Regions from separate parts of the Peribacillus sp. NPDC097264 genome, predicted to be linked through region 1. Evidence: riboswitches for the same ligand, from Rfam matches in the RefSeq annotation. Region 1 holds a riboswitch; each other region holds the start of a gene.
The links. Region 1 has a riboswitch for cobalamin ahead of ACQKL0_RS13000 (ribonucleoside-diphosphate reductase subunit alpha). Riboswitches for the same ligand answer to the same signal wherever they lie in the genome.
Positions count from the first base shown of each region.

Region 2: linked by a shared signal. The riboswitch ahead of ACQKL0_RS02400 (helical backbone metal receptor) and the one ahead of ACQKL0_RS13000 (ribonucleoside-diphosphate reductase subunit alpha) in region 1 are both predicted to bind cobalamin.
Region 3: linked by a shared signal. The riboswitch ahead of metE (5-methyltetrahydropteroyltriglutamate--homocysteine S-methyltransferase) and the one ahead of ACQKL0_RS13000 (ribonucleoside-diphosphate reductase subunit alpha) in region 1 are both predicted to bind cobalamin.
Region 4: linked by a shared signal. The riboswitch ahead of ACQKL0_RS18245 (hypothetical protein) and the one ahead of ACQKL0_RS13000 (ribonucleoside-diphosphate reductase subunit alpha) in region 1 are both predicted to bind cobalamin.

Region 1 is NZ_JBNNSR010000007.1:152,024-157,687, reverse strand. It holds gene ACQKL0_RS13005 (ribonucleotide-diphosphate reductase subunit beta) at 1-46, opposite strand, end outside; gene ACQKL0_RS13000 (ribonucleoside-diphosphate reductase subunit alpha) at 89-2,383, opposite strand; cobalamin riboswitch at 2,521-2,702, opposite strand; gene ACQKL0_RS12995 (manganese-dependent inorganic pyrophosphatase) at 2,990-3,919, shown strand; gene ACQKL0_RS12990 (hypothetical protein) at 3,968-4,114, opposite strand; gene ACQKL0_RS12985 (SulP family inorganic anion transporter) at 4,196-5,644, opposite strand.
Region 2 is NZ_JBNNSR010000001.1:497,597-503,260, forward strand. It holds gene ACQKL0_RS02390 (heme ABC transporter ATP-binding protein) at 1-293, opposite strand, end outside; gene ACQKL0_RS02395 (FecCD family ABC transporter permease) at 300-1,355, opposite strand; gene ACQKL0_RS02400 (helical backbone metal receptor) at 1,318-2,283, opposite strand; cobalamin riboswitch at 2,450-2,627, opposite strand; gene ACQKL0_RS02405 (ABC transporter ATP-binding protein) at 2,749-3,597, opposite strand; gene ACQKL0_RS02410 (FecCD family ABC transporter permease) at 3,594-4,592, opposite strand; gene ACQKL0_RS02415 (ABC transporter substrate-binding protein) at 4,607-5,664, opposite strand, start outside.
Region 3 is NZ_JBNNSR010000017.1:42,055-47,718, forward strand. It holds gene ACQKL0_RS19335 (acyl-CoA thioesterase) at 1-137, opposite strand, end outside; gene metE (5-methyltetrahydropteroyltriglutamate--homocysteine S-methyltransferase) at 130-2,436, opposite strand; cobalamin riboswitch at 2,577-2,774, opposite strand; gene ACQKL0_RS19345 (potassium channel family protein) at 3,057-3,479, shown strand; gene bcp (thioredoxin-dependent thiol peroxidase) at 3,542-4,012, shown strand; gene ACQKL0_RS19355 (aminopeptidase) at 4,024-5,133, shown strand; gene ACQKL0_RS19360 (D-2-hydroxyacid dehydrogenase) at 5,279-5,664, shown strand, end outside.
Region 4 is NZ_JBNNSR010000014.1:9,655-15,318, forward strand. It holds gene ACQKL0_RS18235 (DUF58 domain-containing protein) at 1-965, opposite strand, end outside; gene ACQKL0_RS18240 (AAA family ATPase) at 965-1,921, opposite strand; cobalamin riboswitch at 2,110-2,329, shown strand; gene ACQKL0_RS18245 (hypothetical protein) at 2,492-3,037, shown strand; gene ACQKL0_RS18250 (ABC transporter substrate-binding protein) at 3,041-3,991, shown strand; gene ACQKL0_RS18255 (VWA domain-containing protein) at 4,130-5,524, opposite strand.

The sequences.
Region 1 (5,664 bases):
GATGGGTTGGTTCGAGCATCCTGATTTTCTTGATATGGTTTGTCATCTGTAAAATCTCCTTCAATAAAGTAAATTCCATTCCCACTCGTTAACTGGAGCAGCTCTCACAGGCATTGTCGTATTCGGATGAAGTAGAACGAAGATAATAAGTCGATTTCAATCCGCTTTCCCATGCTGTTAGGTGGATGTCCAATAACAATTTAGCCTTGATTGTGTTTTGAACATACAGGTTGAAGCTGATGGCTTGGTCGATATGACGTTGACGTGCTGCATTTTGCCTGATGCTTTCCTTTTGGTCCAAATGGAAGCGCGTTTTTTTATAGTATTCATACGTAGTGGGCGTCAATCCAGGCGCTGTCACTTTAAATTTGAAGTTTTTCTTTTCTTCATAAAACTCGATTTCATATAACGGGTCGACGCCATCCGTGGAATGACCGATTTTGGCAGTCGATGAATTGGGGGCGATTGCCATTAAATAGCCGTTTCGTGTACCATACTGCTGCACTTCTTCTTTTAATTCCAACCATTTTGGATCTCTATAGTCACGAAGGTCGAAATACTCCCCCGTTTGCCAATCGGACCCTTCGAAGTATGGGTAGGCTCCTTTTTCCTTGGCCAATTCATTGGATGCTTTAATGGTTAAATAAGCGATTTTCTCATATAAGGTATCGGCGTACTTAACGGCTTCATCGGACTCCCAGTAGATATTTTGCGTCGCTAGTAAATGATGCCACCCGAAAGTTCCTAAGCCGATGGAGCGGTAGCGCTTATTCGAAATGGAAGCTTGCTTGACCGGTAAGGTATTCACGTCAATGACGTTATCGAGCATGCGGATCTGAATCGGGATCAGTCTCTCCAATACATCGCTGTTCACCGCGCGAGGCAGGTTGATGGAAGAAAGGTTACAGACAACGAAATCCCCGCTTTTGCGAACTACGACGACATCGCCATCTTCCGTTTCATATTCGTCGGTGATCGTTGAAGGGCTTAAGTTCTGGGCGATTTCCGTACAAAGGTTAGAACAATAGATCATCCCTTTATGCTTGTTCGGGTTCTTTCTGTTCACTTCGTCCCGGTAGAACATATAGGGTACGCCTTCTTCTAATTGTGAAATCATGATGCCTTTCATAATGTCCATCGCTTTGATTTTCTCGAAACTATAGCCTGGAAGTATGCCATTCTCCGCCGCCTCTACAGAAAGGGCGTAATGGTCCCTGAAACTGCCTTCCCCTTTTTTCTCGTCATAAAAATCTTCGAGGGAGAACCCAAGGGTTTGCTTCACGGTATGCGGGTCGAAGAGATACCAATCTTTCCGGTCACGCACGGCTTCCATGAATAAATCGGGGATGCAGACGCCCGTGAAGATGTCATGCGCCTTTAAGCGGTCGTCGCCGTTTTGCGTCTTCAAGTCAAGGAAGCTCAGGATGTCCTTATGCCACGCATCCAGATAGATGGCGATTGCGCCTTTACGTTGCCCCAATTGATCGACGCTGACGGCCGTTTGGTTAAAGAGGCGAATCCAGGGAGTCGTGCCTGAACTGTTACCGGAAAAACCGCGGATATCAGAACCAAGCGAACGGATTTTCCCGACATATAGACCAACGCCGCCCCCGAACTTGGAAACTTTTGCGGCATCATAGTTTGATTGATAAATTCCGTCGATGGAATCCTCGATTGCATCGATGAAGCATGAGCTCAATTGCCCGTGTGTCTTTCCGGCATTTGAGAGGGTAGGGGTCGCTACCGTCATATATAGGTTCGACATTGCCCAGTAGGCTTCTTTAACAAGCTGCAGTCGGTGTTCCGTTTTTTCCAGTCTCATGATTTCCATGGCAATGATCATGAAGCGCTCCTGGGGAAGTTCATAGACCTTGTCTTTTTTTGGACGGGCCAAGTAGCGATCATTCAAAAGATAGATTCCGATATATGAAAATAGTTTATCTTTTTCCGGATCGATGACCGAACCCAATTCTTCGATTTCCGTTTTTGTGTAGGAGTCGAGAAGCTCTGCTTTATAAACAGGGTAACGTTGGCCTTCATGCTGCTGAGAGAGTTCTTGAATCAATTCATAGAAAGGTCCATAGTTCCGGCCTTCATAGCCCCGGTTCTTTTGGGCATCACGATACATGGTATTCAATAGTTCCCTTGCGGCGACGAATGTCCAGTCTGGGGCATCGATATCGACACTTTCAAGTGCAAGCTGGATCAACTTTTTCGATGTTTGTTCTTCTGAAGCATCACCTTTTCGATCGAGCCATTTAGTAAAACGCTTTTTGAACTTTTCCATATCAAGACGGCCTTCGAAATCCTTGGATAACATGTCCAGCTGGGTTGAATTTGTTTCTGTGTCATTTTTTATGGTAGGGTTATATGTTTGAGTCATAAATGTTCCTCCTCTTAAATGTACGCGAATAAAAAAAAACCGCCCAATAAATTGAGCGGATCAAACGATAGGATAAAAGAGCCATGAAAAAATAGCCGTTACACTATCGTTTCATCATCTCAATCCCCGAAGAATAAGAAACTTGAAAAAACCAGGCAGGTCTCCTGACTCATGATCATCCTACTTTGAGTCCTTCCCGTATAGAGAGCTATACAGTGGTTTTCTCATTTCGTCACATTTACAGTTGCGGGGACAGTTCCGGGTTCACACCGGATTCCCTTTTCAGCCATCTCTGGCACCTTGGTTAATAATTCTATATATAGTTATTTATGTTGTTAGAAAAGTCAATATCTAGTATGTATGCTTATATTATCGTAAGCCATCCATGCTGATAATTCAACATATATATTTGTGAAAAACTGATTCATATCTATTGACAAGGTCGGATAAAGGAAGAGGATGATGAAAGAATATAGGGAGGAATACAAAATTCCATCGCGGAATGTCAGGGTTTTTGTGTTAAAATAAATTGCATAGCAAAACTAGGGATTCTGGTTATGAAAAGAAAAATCCCTGCAAATCATTTAGGAAAAAGGAGAAAAAATCGTGGAAAAAATATTAGTTTTTGGACATAAGAATCCGGATACCGACACTATCTGTTCAGCAATCGCTTATGCTGACCTAAAAAAGCAGCTGGGCATCCAAGCTGAACCTGTTCGTCTTGGTGAAGTGAATGGTGAAACACAATATGCGTTGGACCAATTTAAATTCGAAGCACCCCGCCTTGTTGAAAAAGTGGCTGGGGAAGCGGATGGCGTGATTTTAGTCGATCACAACGAACGTCAGCAAAGTGCCGAAGACATTGACCAGGTACGCGTATTGGAAGTCATCGACCATCATCGTATCGCTAATTTCGAAACAAGTGATCCTTTATATTACCGCGCAGAACCAGTTGGCTGCACGGCTACTATTTTAAATAAGATTTATAAAGAAAACGGAATTGAAGTGCCTAAAGCCATTGCAGGACTTATGCTTTCAGCCATCATTTCCGACTCTTTATTATTCAAATCGCCTACTTGCACGGAGCAAGACGTCGCAGCTGCTATGGAATTAGCGGAAATTGCTGGCGTGAATGCTGAAACATATGGCTTGGAGATGCTAAAAGCGGGTGCTGACTTGAGTGACAAAACCATCGATCAGCTCATCACACTTGATGCAAAAGAATTTTCAATGGGAACGGCAAAAGTTGAGATTGCTCAAGTGAATGCTGTTGATCCGAATGAAGTGCTTGCAAAGCAATCAGAAATTGAAGCAGCGATTCATGCAGTTATTGCCGCGAAAGAATTGGATTTATTCTTATTCGTCGTAACGGATATCTTAACGAATGATTCCGTTGCCTTGGCTCTAGGAGCATCAGCGGATGCAGTGGAGAAAGCGTATAACGTAACATTGAATAATAACATTGCTGTATTGGAAGGCGTCGTGTCACGTAAAAAACAAATTGTACCAGTTTTAACCGATATCTTCGCTAAGTAATAAAAAAAGGACCCGATGCCACTTTGAAAGTGGCTTCGAGTCCTTTTTTCAATTCAACGCTTCTTTCTCTTTTTCATACGCAATCACGATAAGCTCTTTGTTTGATTCCTCACGTATTTTGCCTTCAAAGAGTTTTAACTCATTGAGAAGGTCAGGTGATAAATCTGCAGCAGTATAATCCTGTTCGGATGACATGATTTTCCCTCCAATCCAGAGTATCATTCACTCTAGTTTGGCGGTTCAGCAAGAATTTATGCAGGGGAGCCATGCATCCTTTTACTTTTCATATGAGGCGAGGTTCTTTAGCAGCTGAGAACTTTCCTGATCAAGTCCGAGCACTTGAACCGTTTTCCCCTGTACTCTGTATTTTAAGATGACTTTCTCGACGGCGCCTACAGCCGAGGCATCCCATATTTTCGAATTGGAAAAATCAATGATGATGGAATCTGCTTTTTCCTTCGTATCAAACTTCGAAATGAAGTCTTGGACCGATGCAAAAAACACCTGGCCTTTTATTCGATAAGTGATTTGCCTAGCCTGGTTGTCCGCTGTTTTCTCGACAGACACTTTTGAAATTTTAGCCGAGAAGAAAATCATACTCAAGAGTACCCCGGCGAATACGCCTTTGGATAAATCATGCGTATAAAGAACAACGATAACCGTTACGATCATGACTATCGCCTCGGTTTTAGGCGTGATACGGAGCCTCTTCAAGGAGGACCAATCAAAAGTCCCGATGGAAACCATGATCATGACCGCAACAAGGGCGGCCATCGGAATTTTAATGAGGACATCATTCAATAACACGATCAAGATTAACAAAAAGGCCCCGGCGACGAAAGTGGACAGTCGACCTCGTCCCCCGGACTTGATGTTGATACCGGATTGTCCAATCATTGCACATCCGGCCATCCCGCCGAAGAAACCGGCCACGATGTTCGCTATTCCCTGACCTTTGGCCTCCCGGTTTTTATTGCTATCCGTATCGGTCATTTCGTCAACGATTTGAGCCGTTAGTAAGGATTCAAGCAATCCGACAAACGCTAGGGCAATGGAATAAGGAAAAATGATGGCCAATGTCTCGAATGACAAAGGGATATCCGGAATCAAGAACATGGGAAGAGCCTCGCTCAATTGCCCCATGTCGCCTACGGTCCGTACAGCAGCACCTGTTGCAACGGCCACGATGGTCATGAAGATGATTGCGACCAGCGGGGAAGGGACGACCTTGGTTATCCGTGGGAAAAGGTAGATGATGGCGAGTGAACCAGCTGTCATGACATACATGACCCACGTTTCCCCTTTGAAATGAGTGAGCTGAGCCATGAAAATCATAATGGCCAAAGAATTCACAAAGCCAGTCATAACCGGCTTCGGTATAAACTTCATGAGTTTCCCAATCTTAAAGACGCCCAGTAGAATTTGAAGGATCCCAGTTAATATGGTTGCGGCAAGTAAATAGTTCAAGCCATGATCCTTTACAAGGTCAACCATCACGAGTGCCATCGCCCCGGTCGCCGCTGAAATCATGCCTGGTCTTCCACCAACAAAGGAGATGACGATGGCGATGCAGAAGGAAGCATACAATCCCACCATCGGGTCGACCCCGGCAATGATGGAGAAAGCTATTGCCTCAGGAATTAAGGCCAGGGCAACGACGATTCCGGAAAGTACGTCTCCGCGGACGTTGCAAAACCACTCCTGTTTTAATGTAGATATATTCAAAACGACACTTCCTTTTTCTC
Region 2 (5,664 bases), on a different contig from region 1:
AGGACAACGGTCTCTTTTACTGTATAGGAAAAAGCCAATGAGGAATGCTGCGGCAAAACGGCGATGACCTGTGCCAGTTGTTTGGACGAATATCCCTTCAGGTCTTTCCCCTTAATATCGATGGTTCCCGCCTGATACGGCAGGATACCGCTAAGCATCCCCAATAGCGTCGTTTTCCCACTTCCATTCGGACCAAGAATACCGAATAATTCTCCTTTTTTCACATCAAATGAGACGGAGTCCAAAACCGTTTTATTATCATATCCTCCTGTTAACCCTTTAACTTCAAGCATACACTTCTACCCTTCTCTCCGTCTCTTTAATAAAATAAATGCGAATGCCGGCGCACCGATAAGCGAAGTAATAACACCTATCGGCAATTCTGTCGGTGCGATGATCGTTCGTGCCACCAGATCAGCCAATATTAAAAATCCGCTTCCCACAATCAATGATAATGGCAACAGATGCGTATGGTCTGGCCCCCAAATCCTGCGGACCAAATGGGGGATGACCAGCCCTACAAAGCCAATCGTACCTGATACGGCAACGGCAGCCCCTGTCAGTATCGAGCCGGCGACCAGAATCAGCATCTTCCTCCGCTGAACATTCACGCCTAGGTGCCTCGCACGGTCTTCCCCAAATGTCATGGCATTCAATTCGTGGGTATTCATCATCAAAACGAGAGAACCAAGGAGGAAAAATGGCAAAATGATCGTGACATGACTCCAACCACGCATCGAGACACTTCCCATCAGCCAGCTGATGATTTGCCTTAACTCCTCACCCGTCAATGCAATCATCAATGAGATGAAAGCACTTAAAAACGAGCTGAAAATGATACCGGTTAAAATAATCGTTTCTACCTTCATGGAACGATCCATTTTTCTTGCAAAGGTCAATACGCAAAAAATCGTCAACAATGAAAAAAGAACGCTTAATGTAGGCAGTGTATATAGGCCAAAAAACGGCAGTGACAAATTCAAAAACAACGTTAATACTGCACCAAGCGAAGCCCCTGAGGATATTCCCAGGGTATAGGGGTCAGCTAGGGGATTCCTGAGCAATCCCTGAAATGCTGCCCCTGCTATTGCAAGGGATGCCCCAACCAAACCTGCAAGCACGACCCTCGGCAGGCGGATGTTCATCACGATATTCGTCAGTGTCCCATCCGGTTCCATGGCCAGGGGCAAATGAAGGACTTCCTTGCCAATGATTTGCAAAAGCACTGGTATCGGAACGGAAACCGATCCTAAGGAAACACCGATCAATATCGAAATAACCAAAAATGATAGGGCAAATACATAGGCCAATGCCCGTTTAGTTTTTAAATACGTTCGGATAGACTGATTTGGCAAGTTCCTCTACTCCCTCTATAAGCCTAGGACCGGAACGAGTGACAATATCTGAATGGACATCGAAAACCTCATCATTCTTAACTGCCTGAATGTCGGCCCATCCATTTCTTCCCGTTACCTCTTTGACTGGATCTCCTGTGTAATAACCATAGGTTGTAATGATGACATCCGGGTTGGCCGCTATCATCGACTCTTCATCGAGTTTTACCCAGCCATCCAATTCACCTGCGACATTATCCGCTGAAATGATGTCCAGCATTTCATCCATGAAAGTATTTTTTCCCGTTGTATAGATTTCAGGTGACGGTGAAACCTCTACAAAAACACTTTTTCTATCCTCACTCTTGATTGCCTTAGCCTTTTCTTTGATCTTTTCCAGCTTGTTCTGCATCGTCTTGACGATTTCCTTCGCCTTATCCAGTTCCCCTATTGCCGTTCCAATCATCTCAATAGACGTATACACTTCTTTAAAGTTTTTGGCATCATTCACGATTAGAACTGGAATACCCGCATCCTTAAGCTGTTGGATTCCTTCTTTGGAATTATGGGCACTCTCATGAGCAAGAACGATATCAGGCTGCAAAGCTAAAATCATCTCTGTATCTATTTCCATTCCACCTATCTTCTGAATATCTTTCGTTTCTTCCGGGTAATTGTCATTTTCAGACACTCCAATCACTTTCTCACCCGAACCTAGCGCAAAGACCGCTTCTGTATTACTTGGGATTAATGAAACAATTTTTTCTGGTTTCTGCTCGATGGTGACTTGGTTACCCACTGCATCTTGTAACGAAAGCGGGAAGCCCTGGTTAACAGCTTGTTTTGTCGACTGGTTTTCTCCTGTTCCATCCTGGGAGGCATCGCTACAGCCAACCAGTATACCGACCATCAATCCCATCACAAGCATGAAACTATATATCTTCCTCATCTTAAAACCTCCATCATTTTTGTGATCATTTCTGGACCTTCACACATGTGTTGCGAATATCAAAAGACATACAAAAAAGCATCCCCCATCAAAACGGAGGATGCATGTATGGCAACGGAACAAAAAAGGGACATAGCTCTGCCACACACCTCCCCATCCGCGTGGTTACCGGTGTACAATTTTGGCAGGTCTCCTGGCTCATGGTCATTGCTAACGGCACCTTCCCATATTATTCATACAGTGGTATACATCCGTTAACTCCCATTTACAGTGGCGCGACCGCGTTGGCATTTCACCAACTTCCCTTTCAAGTCCTTACAGACACCAAATTGTTCATATGTATATAATTTCACTGCCTTTCATTATACACCATTTAGGAAATCGTATTATATGATATTTCAGATTACTTTAAATTAAGATTTGGAACGCAAAAAGGCAACCATCACATGGCTGCCTTCTATAGCTTTAGATGTCACTATTAAAACGGCATGTACTTTGATCACGTAAAAGACCTAGATCTTTCGGCACCATCGTTTCAATCAAAAAGTCATCCGCTTCCTCATAAATGATTTTCTTCATTTCGATTCCGAAGTACTCTTTCATCCGGGCTTCCGTCATCACTTCGCGGACTTCGCCATACACCACACGCTTTTCCTTGGCAGTCATTAAAACATGGTCAGCCAAGTAGAATGCGTGGTTCGGATAATGCGTGTTTATGATACAAGAAATGTTCTTCTCTTTCGATAACCGCTTAAGTGTCTGTAAAATCACGATTTGCTTTTGAATATCAAGATGCGACTCCGGCTCATCAAGAATCAATACATCCGGATCCGATACAAGCGTCCGGGCAATCAAGGCCAGCTGCAATTCCCCACCACTGACGGAATTACAGGACTTTTTGGCAAGGTGAGCAATGCCAACCATTTCAAGAGCAGCGATGGCAGCCTCCCGATCCTTTGCAGAAGGCTGGGACAGCGTACTGATATAAGGCGCCCTTCCCATAATGACAAGCTCTTCCAAAGTAAATCCGAAAACCATTTTATGTGCCTGAGGAACATAACCGATTCGTTTCCAGATCGTTTTGCGTGATAGCGCAGTAAGCGGCTTTCCGTCGATGAGCGTTTGACCCTTTTTCCAATCAAGAAGGCCGGTGATACACTTCAGCATCGTGGTTTTACCGGCACCGTTCGGGCCAAGGATCGCCATGATCTCTCCGTCATTCAACGAAAAGTCAATGTCGGTCTGGTAAAGAAAAGGAGCTTTCTCTCTTTTTTTAGCATAGAAAAAATTCCCTCCCTGCACCTCGATTTTCATGACCACCCACCTCCTGTCTTTCTAAGTAGAATCGCAAAAAATGGTGCGCCGATAATGGCTGTCAATATCGATAGCGGAATTTCCGTAGCCGTTACAGAACGAGCCAGGTTATCGATTAGGAGTAAATAGGCGCCACCAACCGATAGGGATACCGGCAGGACAAGTTGATTGTTGTTCCCGACGAGCATTCTTGCCACATGAGGGATAATCAATCCAACCCAGCCAATGATACCGGCTATCGCTACAGAAGAAGCCGTAATTAACGTCGCACCAAGAATGACCGTCCACTTCAATCTAGTGACCGGGATACCTAGCGATTTTGCTTCATCCTCAGGTAAGGTCAGTAAATTGATTCTCCAGCGTAGTGAATACAAAATCAAGATGCCGACAAGGATGATTGGTCCACCCACATATAAATCCTTGTATGTGGCCGTTCCAAGGCTTCCCATTAACCAGTATGTGATGGCTGGCAGCTTTTCCTCAGGGTCGGCGACAAACTTAATTAACGAGATCAACGCTTGGAAAAGGGCGGAGGTGACAACCCCAGCCAAAACAAGCATGAAGACCGGTGAATCTTTTTTGCCGCTGATTATGAACGTGAAAACGATGGCGGCTAAACCACAGCCAAGTGCCAAGACTTGAGATGCAAAACCATGTCCCAATAATAAAATCCCAAGGGAAGCACCGAACCCAGCACCTGCAGACACTCCTAGGATATCGGGACTGACCAAGGGATTGCCGAACATCCCTTGGAAAGAGGCGCCTGCAATCGATAGGCCCGCACCGATTAACAAGGCCAGTAAAATTCGTGGCAGACGTATTTGAAGGACCACTGTTTCTTCCATCTGTGTCCATGTTGGCTCGATTGGAAACACGGTTGAAAGCAATATTTTAATTTGAGTCCCTAAGTCCATTCCAAAGCGTCCGATGCTCAATGATAGGAGAACCATCGCAATGGGCAATATCCAGAAGAGGACCGTTTTCCATTTTTTCATTTTCATTCCCTACTTTACTGTTTTGCGGCTTCGGAAGATGGGTGAAGAATGTTCTCTACTTGTTCTTCCGTTACATCATAATCATAGAACTCTGAGTAGTAATCCGTGATTTCATCCTTCATATCATAATCAAATAGCTCGGGATGATTTTTCTGAGCCATCCATTTTAACATAAGAGGTGCATCACCGCTTGGTGGGAACCATCTATAGATGCCCAGCGGAATTTTATATACATTTCCTTCTTGTACAGCACTGACCTGACTCCAATCTTGTCCGTTCACTGTATTGTTCGTTAGGTCTTCAGGCTGAGTTGTCGAAAAGTTCGTAATGTAGATGATATCCGGGTTCCATTTGTAGATTTGTTCCATATTGACTTCTTTTGTTCCTGTAACTTCTTCTGCTGCTATATCATAAGCCCCTGTAGCATTTAACCATTGGTTACTAAAGAAGTTCTTCCCACCGACCATGATGCTTTTATCACTGTGCTGATAGAGGATCAATGCTCTAGGCTTGTCTTTATCCTTAATGCCATCTAATTTCTTATCTAATTCGGCTTGAACGGCTTGGCCTTTTTCCAAGAACTTGTCCGTTCTTTCGGTAGTGCCCGTAATTTCCCCAGTCAGTTCCAACCAACTGTTGAAGGTAGCCAATGGCTCCGCAGCTGCTGCATCCATAGGGTTAAGTGCCACAACCGAAACACCTGCATCTTCTAATTTGTTTATGGACTTTTGGTCCTGTGCTTTTTCAAAGTAAAGTTGCGGATTGACTTTCATCAATTCTTCCACGTTCACTTCGCCATTTTTAATGAATGATGTATCTGCCTTTAAAATATCGGGTGATATTTCAGAAAGAATCGAGTTTTCCGCGGCATTATACGCATTAGGATGCAAGCCGACAACTTCCTTCGTCGAATTTGTCGCTACATACCAAGTCGAGAAGTACGGAAGAATGCCACCGACCGCAATACGTTCCACTTTACCTGGTACCGTTACATCACGGCCAAGTTGATCTTGAATCACTTTTTCCTCTGCAGTCGTCTGTTTTTCTGAAGTATTGCCTTTCGAATCATCCC
Region 3 (5,664 bases), on a different contig from region 1:
CAGGCGATTTTATCCACATACGCCATCACTTTTCCACCAAAGATGGTATTGTGATGGTTCGTATCAGGTGGAAAAACGAGGTCCGTTAAAAACGTCCGTGACTGTTGAACGGGAATGCCTGTTGTTAAATCAGTCATTTTCCTGTTGGACCAAAAGCTTATTCCGGACAACCGTTGCGGCTTCGACCATATTTTTCAGTGAAGCGACGGTTTCTGGAACGCCCCTTGTTTTCAGGCCACAGTCAGGGTTGATCCAAAATTGGTCTTTATCCAGTACCTTGATGCCACGTTCGATCATATCGACCATTTCTTCCACTGCAGGAACGCGAGGGCTATGAATATCATACACACCAAGGCCGATTCCTTTTTCATATGTTTTCTCCCCGAATGCGGAAGCGAGCTCGCCGTGGCTGCGGGACGTTTCAATGGAAATCACATCAGCGTCCAGGGAAGAGATGACATCCATGAAGCTATTGAAATCACAATAGCACATATGGGTGTGAATTTGTGTTGTGTCTTCGACGCTCGAAGTGGAAATCAGGAATGAATGGACCGCCCAGCTTAAGTACTCATCACGGTCGCTTTTTTTCAATGGAAGGCCTTCACGCAGGGCTGGTTCATCGACTTGGATCATTTTGATCCCTGCTGATTCCAGTGCCTCTACTTCTTGTTTCAAGGCCAATGCCAATTGATAGCAGATATTTTCCCGTGAAATATCGTCACGGACGAACGACCAGTTCAGTATCGTAACGGGACCGGTCAGCATTCCCTTCACCGTTTTTTTCGTCAAGGCTTGTGCATACACACTTTCTTTGACCGTCATCGGATCGATGAAATGGACATCTCCATAGATAACGGGAGGTTTGACACAGCGGGAGCCGTAAGATTGAACCCAGCCTTTTTCAAGGAAGACGAATCCACCCAATTTATGGCCGAAAAACTCGACCATATCGGTCCGTTCAAACTCCCCGTGCACAAGGACGTCCAAGCCGATTTCCTCCTGGATATCAATCCATCTACCAATCTCCTCGTTCACGAATGCTTCATATTGATCAGCCGTCCATTCACCGCGTTTGAATTTTCCGCGGGCCTGTTTAACTTCCGCGGTCTGCGGAAAGCTTCCAATTGTAGTGGTTGGAAGGAAGGGCAGGTTGAAATACGCCTGTTGTTTTTGATAGCGCTGTTTAAATGGCAGGGTTCGGCCATGGGTTTGCTGCTTCGCCTGTTCGACAGAGGCTTGCACGTCTTTATGGTTTCTGGCCTTTGAATTCTTTAAGGTCTGCCATGCAGCTTTGTTTGCCGCCAGCTTTTCTTCGATTGATTCTAGATCTTCGCTGTTCCCTCTGACTAAAAGCGTGATTTCTTCTAGTTTCTCATCAGCAAAGGCAAGGGCTTCTTTCACTTTGCTGGCCAGTTCTGTCTCGTTTCGAACCGTCACTGGAACGTGTAGCAGGGAGCAGGAAGGTTGAATCCAAATCCGATCTTCGGATACGTGTTTCGTAATGGACTCGACCAACCCGATTTTTTTCGTCAAGTCAGAAAGCCAAATGTTTTTCCCATCAATCACACCGGCCCCAAGTATTTTATCTTTTGGAAAGCCGACTGTTTGAAGATTGCTGAGATTTTTTCCTTTGTCATGGACCAAATCAAGGCCAATTCCTTGAACAGGCAAGTCAATCACTTCTTGGTAGTGCTCTACAGCATCAAAATATGTTTGCAGCATGATGTTCAGGTTGGGGACAGCTTCGTTCAATTTTTCATACAGGTATGTAACAGTTTTCATCTCGTCTTTGGAAAGGGAAGAAACAAGGGATGGTTCATCGACCTGCACCCACTTCACGCCTTCTTGTTCCAGCTCTCGCAAAATTTTTGTGTATAAAGGCAACAGGCTCAGGATGATGGCCGGAAGATCTTTTTTATCATAGCCTTTTGACAAAGAAATGAATGTGTAAGGTCCGACTATAACCGGCTTCGTATCGATTCCTAGTTTTTCCTTGGCTTCGCGGTAAGCGGCAAGCGGCTTGTTTTCTGTCAACGTAAGTTGGGATTGTTTTAGCTCTGGAACGATATAATGATAATTTGTATTGAACCATTTCGTCATTTCGGAAGCGACTTCATCCTTGTTCCCACGGGCCATTGAATAATAAAGGGAAAGGGGGACCATGCCGCCTTTATAAGCCGAATAGCGTTCTGGCACCAGGCCGAACATGACGGACATATCGAGCATGTGATCATATAACGTAAAGTCGTTGACCGGGATGATATCGATGCCTTGATCTCTTTGTTTTTGCAAGTTACCTAAACGGATCGCTTCCAATTGCGCCGTGAATTCCGTTTCGTTTAATGTTCCAGCCCAATATGCCTCTAATGTACGTTTCCATTCACGATCCTCACCGATTCGTGGGTACCCTATATTACTACTTTTCAACACATCCATCTCCTTTTAATGAAATAACAACAAAAAAAGCACCCCTAACCGTCAAAAGAGAAAGTTAGAAATGCTCAAATTAAAGGGGCACGAAAATACCCCTTACCATTATAAGGTCCCTAACACTTCCCTATCTCCCGTAGGTTAAAACAGTGTTGTCGAAATAGGCAGGTCTCCTGACTCAGGGAACTCTTACTTATCGCTAAAAGCCTTCCCAATCCAAAAGGATCAGTGGCATCAAACAAAAGCGCTATACATTCCCATTACAGTGGCGGGACCGTGCCGGAATTACACCGGACTTCCCTTTTAATCCTAAAAGCTTAGGAACCTATCTCCACATATGAAATTCATAAAAAACTCCGTCCGGAAAAACACGGACACTAAAATTTACAAAATATTATAAAAACTTAACCCATCTTAGCATATCCCGACCAAATGGGTCAACAAGGAAAAAGTCGGGAAATGGGGTCTGACCCCCACCATGTGGCACGAGATCCCATGCTGTATCTATGTTTTCTTGATGGTGCAGCAGCTGGGAAATAGGGTCTGACCCCTAAAACGAGCATATATTGACTCGCAAAAGAGTATGTATAAGGGAAGTGGGTTGTTTTTGAAATGAGGCGTGGGGGATGACCTTTTATATTTTGATTGTAGGGATTATCTTTTGCATGGTGATGAGCATTCGGACCTTATTTCTTTCTGAGTCGGAGGCAAAGAAGTTTTCTCTTGAAGATATGCTGTGGCTCGGCAATTTATATGCGACATTATTAGTCGGTTTTGCACTGATTTATTTATTATACGAGCTTCAGAATCATTCGGTGATTCTTGATATGGGCAATCGCTTGGATGGGACCTTTTCCGAGCAGCTGAAGACTTCATTTTATTTTAGTGCGATGACGATGTTCTCCGTCGGATACGGGGATATCTCCCCAATCGGTATTGGCCGGATGATCGCGACAATCCAAGCATTCATTGGCTATACGCTTCCTGCGGCATTTGTGATCAGGGCTGTCATCGATTTTGAACAGAAGGAAAGAAAGAACAAGAAATGAAAGTTGTGTTTCTTTCAATTATTGGGTACGCTTACCATGATGAAAGAAATGGAGGGTTTAGAATGACGGTCGAAATTGGAGAGAAAGCACCAGACTTTCAATTACCAGCAAACAACGGAGAACAAGTTACCCTATCAGGATTCAAGGGTAAACACGTTGTATTATATTTTTACCCAAAAGACATGACACCCGGTTGCACGACGGAGGCTTGTGATTTCCGTGATGCTAATGAACAATTCGAAGAGCTTGATGCTGTCATCATAGGCATTAGCCCGGACCCGGTAACACGTCATGAAAAATTCATTGAAAAACATGGGTTGCCTTTCCTGTTGCTTGCTGATGAAAAGCAAGAAGCCGCTGAATTATATGGCGTATGGAAATTGAAAAAGAACTTCGGTAAGGAATACATGGGCATTGAGCGTTCGACTTTCCTGATTGATAAGGAAGGAACGATCGTTAAAGAATGGCGTAAAGTCAAAGTAAAGGGCCACGTCGAAGAAGCGTTGGAAACTCTTCGTGACCTAGAAAAATAAGGTACAGGCTAATGAAGGATGAGCGACTTATCAAGCTTGCCAAGCAGCTGATTCATCATTCACTGAGGCTGCAGGCTAAAGAGCGGGTCTTGATCCGTGGGCCTGTTGCAGCAAAGGCCCTATTGAAGGAACTGATTGACGAAGCCTATAGAATGGGGGCCTATCCTTATGCGGAACTTGAAGATGACGAAATTACCAGTCATCTGCTAAAAGGGAATGTTAAGGAACAGCTCGATACCTTATCGAAATGGAATTATAAGAAATACGAAGATGTGGATGCAGTCATCATCATATCGGGCGATGGGAACGAAGGGCGAGGAGTGAGTGTCCCTCATGAGAGATATCGCCTTCAGGAGGATGCCATGAAAACGTCCACCATGTTCTTCGTCAATAACCGGCGCTGGGTGTTACTGAATTATCCGACCATTGGTTCTGCAAAAAAATCCGGCATGAGCTTTGAGCAGTATGAAGATTTCTTGTTAAACGTGTGCACACTGGATTATCACAAAATGGAAAAGTCCATGAAGCCTCTAAAGGATTGGATGGATCAAACGGATCAAGTCCGGATCATATCGCCGGGGACTGACCTGGCTTTTTCCATTAAAAATATCCCCGCTGTCATTTGCGCTGGTAAAAACAATCTTCCGGATGGTGAAGTGTTCACGGCACCGGTAAAAGACAGTGTCAATGGCACGATCTCCTTCAATACACCTTCTTCCTACCAAGGGAAGGTATTTGATGGGATAACCCTTTCGTTTCAAAAGGGGAAAATCATGAAAGCTACTTCCACCCAGTCGGACCAAATGAATCGTTTGCTCGATGTGGATGAAGGATCCCGGTACATCGGGGAATTCGCCCTGGGAATCAATCCGTATATCATGGAACCGATGGGTGATATCCTATTCGATGAGAAGATTAGCGGCAGCCTCCATCTTGCCACTGGTCAAGCTTACCAAGAGGCCGATAATGGAAATCAATCATCGTCTCATTGGGACATGGTCTTGATCCAGCGACCCGAATATGGCGGCGGAGCGATCTACTTTGATGATATACTGGTTCGTAAGGACGGTTTATTCGTGCCACGGGAATTATGCGAATTGAATCCAAATCAATTAAAATAAAGCCCTTTTTAATAGGGAGAGGCGTTTGTCCAACTCAAATAGAGGACCCCTGAATATGATTTAGTAAGGGAATACCTCCTCATAGAAAGTTGCGCGGGACATTCAGTGCCCGTGTTTTTTTATGTAAAGAAAAGGAGAGATAATCATGTTAGTATTTTCAACAATCATTCCGAATGAAGACATTCAAAAGAAGATGGCACAAGCATTTCCCGATTTGACATTCATTTATCAAGAAACTTGGGCGGATGAAAAGCTCCAAGAGGCCGAAGTTCTTATTACATATGGAGAAGATTTAACCGATGAAATCATTGAAGAGGCAGTGAACGTGAAATGGATCATGGTCATGAGTGCCGGATTGGAGTTAATGCCTTTTGCCGCCATTGAGAAACGCGGAATCATGGTGACCAACGCTAGGGGCATCCATAAAATCCCGATGGCTGAATATACAATCGGCATGCTTTTACAGTATGAAAAGAAATTAAGACAACTAATTGAGAATGAAGCGGGAGAAATCTGGGACCGGAAGATAGA
Region 4 (5,664 bases), on a different contig from region 1:
ACAGAAGCGTTTGATGGTACAACTCCCTTGTTCTTCTTTCCATTCCAGACGCTTGTATGTGTGGCCCTTGATTTTGCAAAACGGTAAAAGAGTCTTCTCCTCTGTTTACTGCCTCCTTTAGCCGGTACGACCTCCATTGATCCCGTACTGGTTAACCCAACATCCATACCCTTCTTTATCAAGGCATGCACCAAAGAGGCCGCAAGTACGATAGCTTCTTCGAAGAAGGGAGAGGCGTACTCATCAAGCATAATAAATACATCGCGGTTTTTCTGCACTTCAAATTCCTTCGTCATGATTTCACTTGTTCGGGCCGTTGCCTTCCAATTTATCCAGGATAATTGATCACCCGGCTGATACTCCCTGATTCCGGACACGACCGAATGTTCCCGCTGTATTTTTTTCGTCGTACCAACTTGTCCTTGATCGAAGACATGCTCCAACTGTTTATAATTCAACTCCTGATAAGCCGGGAAAACGGTGAGTTTTAAAGGGGCATGCACTGTCGCTTCTTTTTCATAGAGTCCAAAGAAGTCCCCTATTTTGAAGCGAACCGATTGGATGACATGTTCTCCTCTTGGCAGATTCTCCAGGGTATATGTCAATTGGAAGGATTGCTTAAATCCTGGAAAAACCAATGTTTTCTTTTCCAGTTCCATCGGCAAATCCTCTTCTACCACCATATATAAAAGAGGCAGTCTGTTTTTCCGGGAGAATACCAATGTCATATCTACCGACTCTCCGGCCTGGCATTCGTGTTTACTAATTCTTCTCTCCACTTCAAAAGCCTGAAGTGGATAAAACAGCAGAATCATAGAGTACGCACCGAACGGCAAAAAGGTATAGAAAATGAACCAACTGATAAACCCGCCTTGAAACATCGCAAAACAAAAGGAAATGAGCATAAGTACTATGATCCCACAGACATTCCTGTTTTTCTTCAGTATGGTAAGCACATTCCGCATTAGGTCACGGCCCTCTTCACGGGTACCTGCGTCGTAGCCACTACCTCATGTATCACCATGTCAGCATTCACCCCCGAGTAATTCGCTTCCGGATTAAGGATTAGCCGATGGGTAAAAACGAACGGTACCAAATGCTGCACATCATCAGGTAAAACGTAATCCCTTCCCTTTAGGAGCGCATAGGCTTGGGCTGCCTTCATTAGGGCAATCGATCCACGTGGGCTCACCCCAAGATATACACTTTCATGCTTACGTGATTGATTGGCTAACTCGACGATATACGTCTTTATCGTATCATCCACGATCACGGCCTTTGCCTCTATCTGCAAATCTATCAGTTCCTCTAACGAAATCACGGATTCCAATTCTTCAATCGGAGCCGTATATTGGGCCCGATGCAACACTTCTATCTCTTCTGCCACTTCCGGATACCCCATCTTCATTTTCAATAAAAAACGATCTAGCTGTGCTTCTGGAAGTGGGTATGTGCCTTCGTAATCAATTGGATTTTGAGTGGCCATGACGAAAAACGGTTGTTCCAGTTTCCTTGTCACACCATCCACCGTCACGCTTGCCTCTTCCATTCCTTCAAGTAGGGCGGATTGCGTTTTCGGTGATGTCCGATTAATTTCATCGGCCAAAATGATATGGCCCATGATTGGCCCCGGTCTAAAGATGAACTCTTGTTCCTTCGGATTGAAAATCGATACCCCCGTTACATCGGACGGTAGCAAGTCAGGCGTGAATTGAATCCGTTTGAAATCCGCCCCGATGGACTTCGCTAGCGCCCTGACCAAGACGGTCTTCCCCACGCCCGGGACATCTTCCAATAAGACATGTCCACCAGAAAGGAGCGCCACAAGACTTAGTTCTGCTATATCTCTTTTTCCAATAATGACCTTTTCAATGTTTTCCAAAATCATATCCAGTTTCTGATTCACTTGTTTATAAACCATTCTCTACCTCCCATGATTATGTAAATCACTCATGCTTAACCCTTATTTATTCGACACCCATTTTACATTAACCTCCAATTTATCCTTACAAAGTGAGTTTACTAGAATAATACCCCTATAAAAGAGATTTCTTGAAATTTTTTCACTATTTAAGTAATTAATTATGATAGACTGGTACTAAGTGAATATAAACCTTGCAGAAAATAGGTGCTGACTTGTCAGCTTAATAGGGAATTCGGTGTAAAACCGAAGCTGTTTCCGCAACTGTAAGTGCTAATGAAATAAGAAATATGCCACTGTTTGTGAATGAATCCGCACGCACGATACCATTCATTCAATCCAAATGGGAAGGTTCTTAGAGTAAAATGATGCACGAGCCAGGAGACCTGCCTTTTTTTTATCGTATTTTGCTCTTCGGAAGTTAGGAGGATTGTACGGCAATCTTCCATCTTTTTTTCCGTTCGAGATACATAGATGATTGTTTGCCGACCAATACCTTTGGTCGGCTTTTTCTTTTGCGCCGAAAAGCAATACGAAGGTCATTCACATTATTAAAAAGGAGGAAAAATTATGGCAAAGAAGGATGCCCGCTTTTTATGCTACCCATTTATGCGCGAATCAGTTTCAAGCGTTGATTATGAAATTCGCACCGATTCATTGACGACTCAAATGGGACTGGCAGCGTCGTTCACGAAAGAGATTCCTGAAGTCTACAGGGATTTAATGGAACTGTTGCCGATGGCTTATCATTTAAATGGTTCTGCCCGGGGGAAATTGGCCATAACCGAAGACGGTCTAAACCGCCTAAGTGAAATCTATGACTATTATGTCGCGGAAGTGGAAGAACGCATCGAAACATTTGTGCTACCCCAAGGATCGACGGCAGCCTGTATTTTGCATACTTGCCGTAGTGAAGCCAAGAAATCCGTCCGTACCTTGCATAAAGTCAGTACGGAAAAAGATGTGCCCGCGATACTTTTTGATTATGCTCATTTGCTTGCCAATGTTCTATTCGTGATGGCTGTCTATGTCAATAAACAACTGGGTCGCGAAGAGATTCCCTTTATCAGCAAATCTTATCCAACCAAAACGATGAAAAAGAAAATGGAGGAATAAAACATGATAAGAACAGTAAGATCCAGTTGGATTGCCCTTCTGATGGTCGCCCTTTTCCTTACAGGATGTGCCTCGAATGATGATCAGAAATCGCTAGAGAAAAAAGATCCTGCAACAACTGAAGAAGTCAAATCCTATACCGTCACTGATGATAGCGGAAAAGAAATCACATTTGATAAGGTTCCGGAAACGGTCATTTCACTTCAACCCAGTAATACGGAGATTTTATATGCCCTTGGTGTAGGGAATAAGGTGATTGGAGCGACGGATTTCGATAACTATCCTGAGGAAGCTAAAGATGTCGAGCGTGTCTCTGATTCGATGACGATCAATTCCGAAAAAATCATCTCTTTGAAACCGGATGTTATCATTGCCTATACAATAGGCGATGAAGCAGCATTAAAGCCGCTTGAAGATGCGGGAATCCCCATTTTCATTATTAAATCAGCAGTGACCTTTGATGATGTATATAGTGATATTGATCAAATTGCCAAAGTCATGGGCGTAACGGACAAAGGGGAAGACCTAGTCAAAAACATAAAAAAACAAATCAAAGATGTTGAAGAAAAGGTGGCAAGTGTCGATTCTAAAGAAAAAACATATTTCGAAATCAGCCCTTCTCCGGAAATCTATACAGCGGGAGCTGAAACCTTCCAACAAGAGATCTTGGCGTCTGCCGGTATCGAAAATATCTTTGCCGACCAAAAGGGCTGGGCGAAAATAGCAGATGAAGAAGTCGTCAAGCGCAACCCGGATGCCATCATTACAACCGTAGGCTATGTGGACAATGCTGTGGATGAAATCAAATCTCGTAAAGGTTGGAAAGATGTCAGCGCCGTGAAGGAAGACCAAGTATATCAGCTTAACGAAGACGTCATGTCACGTCCCGGACCGCGTATCGGAGAAGCCGTAGAACTAACTGCAAAGACCATATATCCGCAATTATTCAAATAAAGACACACTCAAAAGGGGTAATTACGCCGAAATCGTATATATAATAAAAGGCGGAAACGTTGATTTAACAACATTTCTGCCTTTTATTTTGTGCATGAATCCTCTTGAAAGAGGGCTATTAGACAGCCCCTTTGATTATTAATCTTTATATTTCTCTTTCATTTCTTCTTCTTTCTTTTTAATTGATTCTTTTAAACCCTCCCCTTCATTTTTCACTGTCGTGTTCAATTCTTCATATTTTTCGTCATAATACTCTTTTATTATTTCACGGCGTTGTTTGACTAAACTGCGAGCTTCCTCCCAAGTCTCATAATTTATTTGTTTCTTATCCTTTAAATAACTCGTAGCCTCATACATGCGATTGCTTTCATCAGAGGAAAGCCTAGAAAAACTGTTTTTTTCATCAAGTAAAGACGATGTCTTCTTATTTTGTTCATCCCGAACGGTACTCCAATTTTCATTGCCCCAATTCCACCATTGGTTCCACAGATCTCTACGCTCTTCATCCCACATCTTATTGAAATCATCGGCATTATTGACCATTTCGAATTTCCCTCCGCCAGCTTCAGCAACTTCACGTAATTGTTTTTGCCCCTCACTATCCATATCGAACCCTATGATGTTAATCACTGGTTCAATATTGGAATCATGCAAGTCTTTAGCTGCTTTCACTGGATCACCGTCGCAGGTTTCAATTCCATCGCTGACGACATAAATGATATTTTGACCTTCTGAACCCGCTTTTTCAAAATCTTTCTTTGTTTCCGAAATGGTCTTGGCAATCGGTGTCCATCCTGTCGGTTTAAATTTATCTAAAGCTTTCCTGAAGTCCCCTTTATTATATGGGGCCAAACCATAAACCACTTCCGTACTATCACAGGATATCTTCTTATCTTTATCATCGTTGCTTCCTTTATGCCCATAGACACGGAGCATGACATTTGCCTCTTCCGGAAGGGAAGCTACAAATTCATTAATCGCTTTTTTCGCCAGCTCCATTTTTGTTTTCCCGCCTACTTTTTGGTTCATGCTTCCACTAGCGTCAAGCAAAATTGCAATATTCACGTCGATTCCCAATTCACCACTGCCGTCGATGGTGATTCCACCTGGCATCTCTGTTACCGCCGTTTCAATGGAAGGGTCGAATGCTTCGAAAAACTGATACTTTTCTTTGTAGTTTGCACCTTCGCCCATTAGTTTTAATAAGCTCTGATAAACTTCGAAGCTATCCTTTTCCTGAAAGTCCTGATTGTCTAATGCTCTATGTATAATGGCTTTATTGTATTTATTCCCTGTGTACTTCCCAGGGTTTTCTTTAGTCCTTTCTTCAACGGTGGTAGCAATCTCGAAATCTTCTTCCAGCTCTTCATCTTCTTCTGAACGCCCTTTTTTTTCGGTATTCTCACCACGTACTTCTTCCTTTTCTTCTCCGTTCATCTTTTCATCTTTCGTATTACAACCAGAAAGAGCAAGCAAAACGAAGAGAGTGGCCAGACATATCATCCCTAGCTTCCACTGTTTTTTCTCCACCATCGCACCTCCAATTTTACATTTTTATCCACAACATCCATTACCCTATTTTTTCATTAAAAAACCCATTCTCTTTTAACACTAAAAATCTTTTGCTTCTATCCAACTTCGGTTCTTTCCCCATACATATGCTAAAATGAATT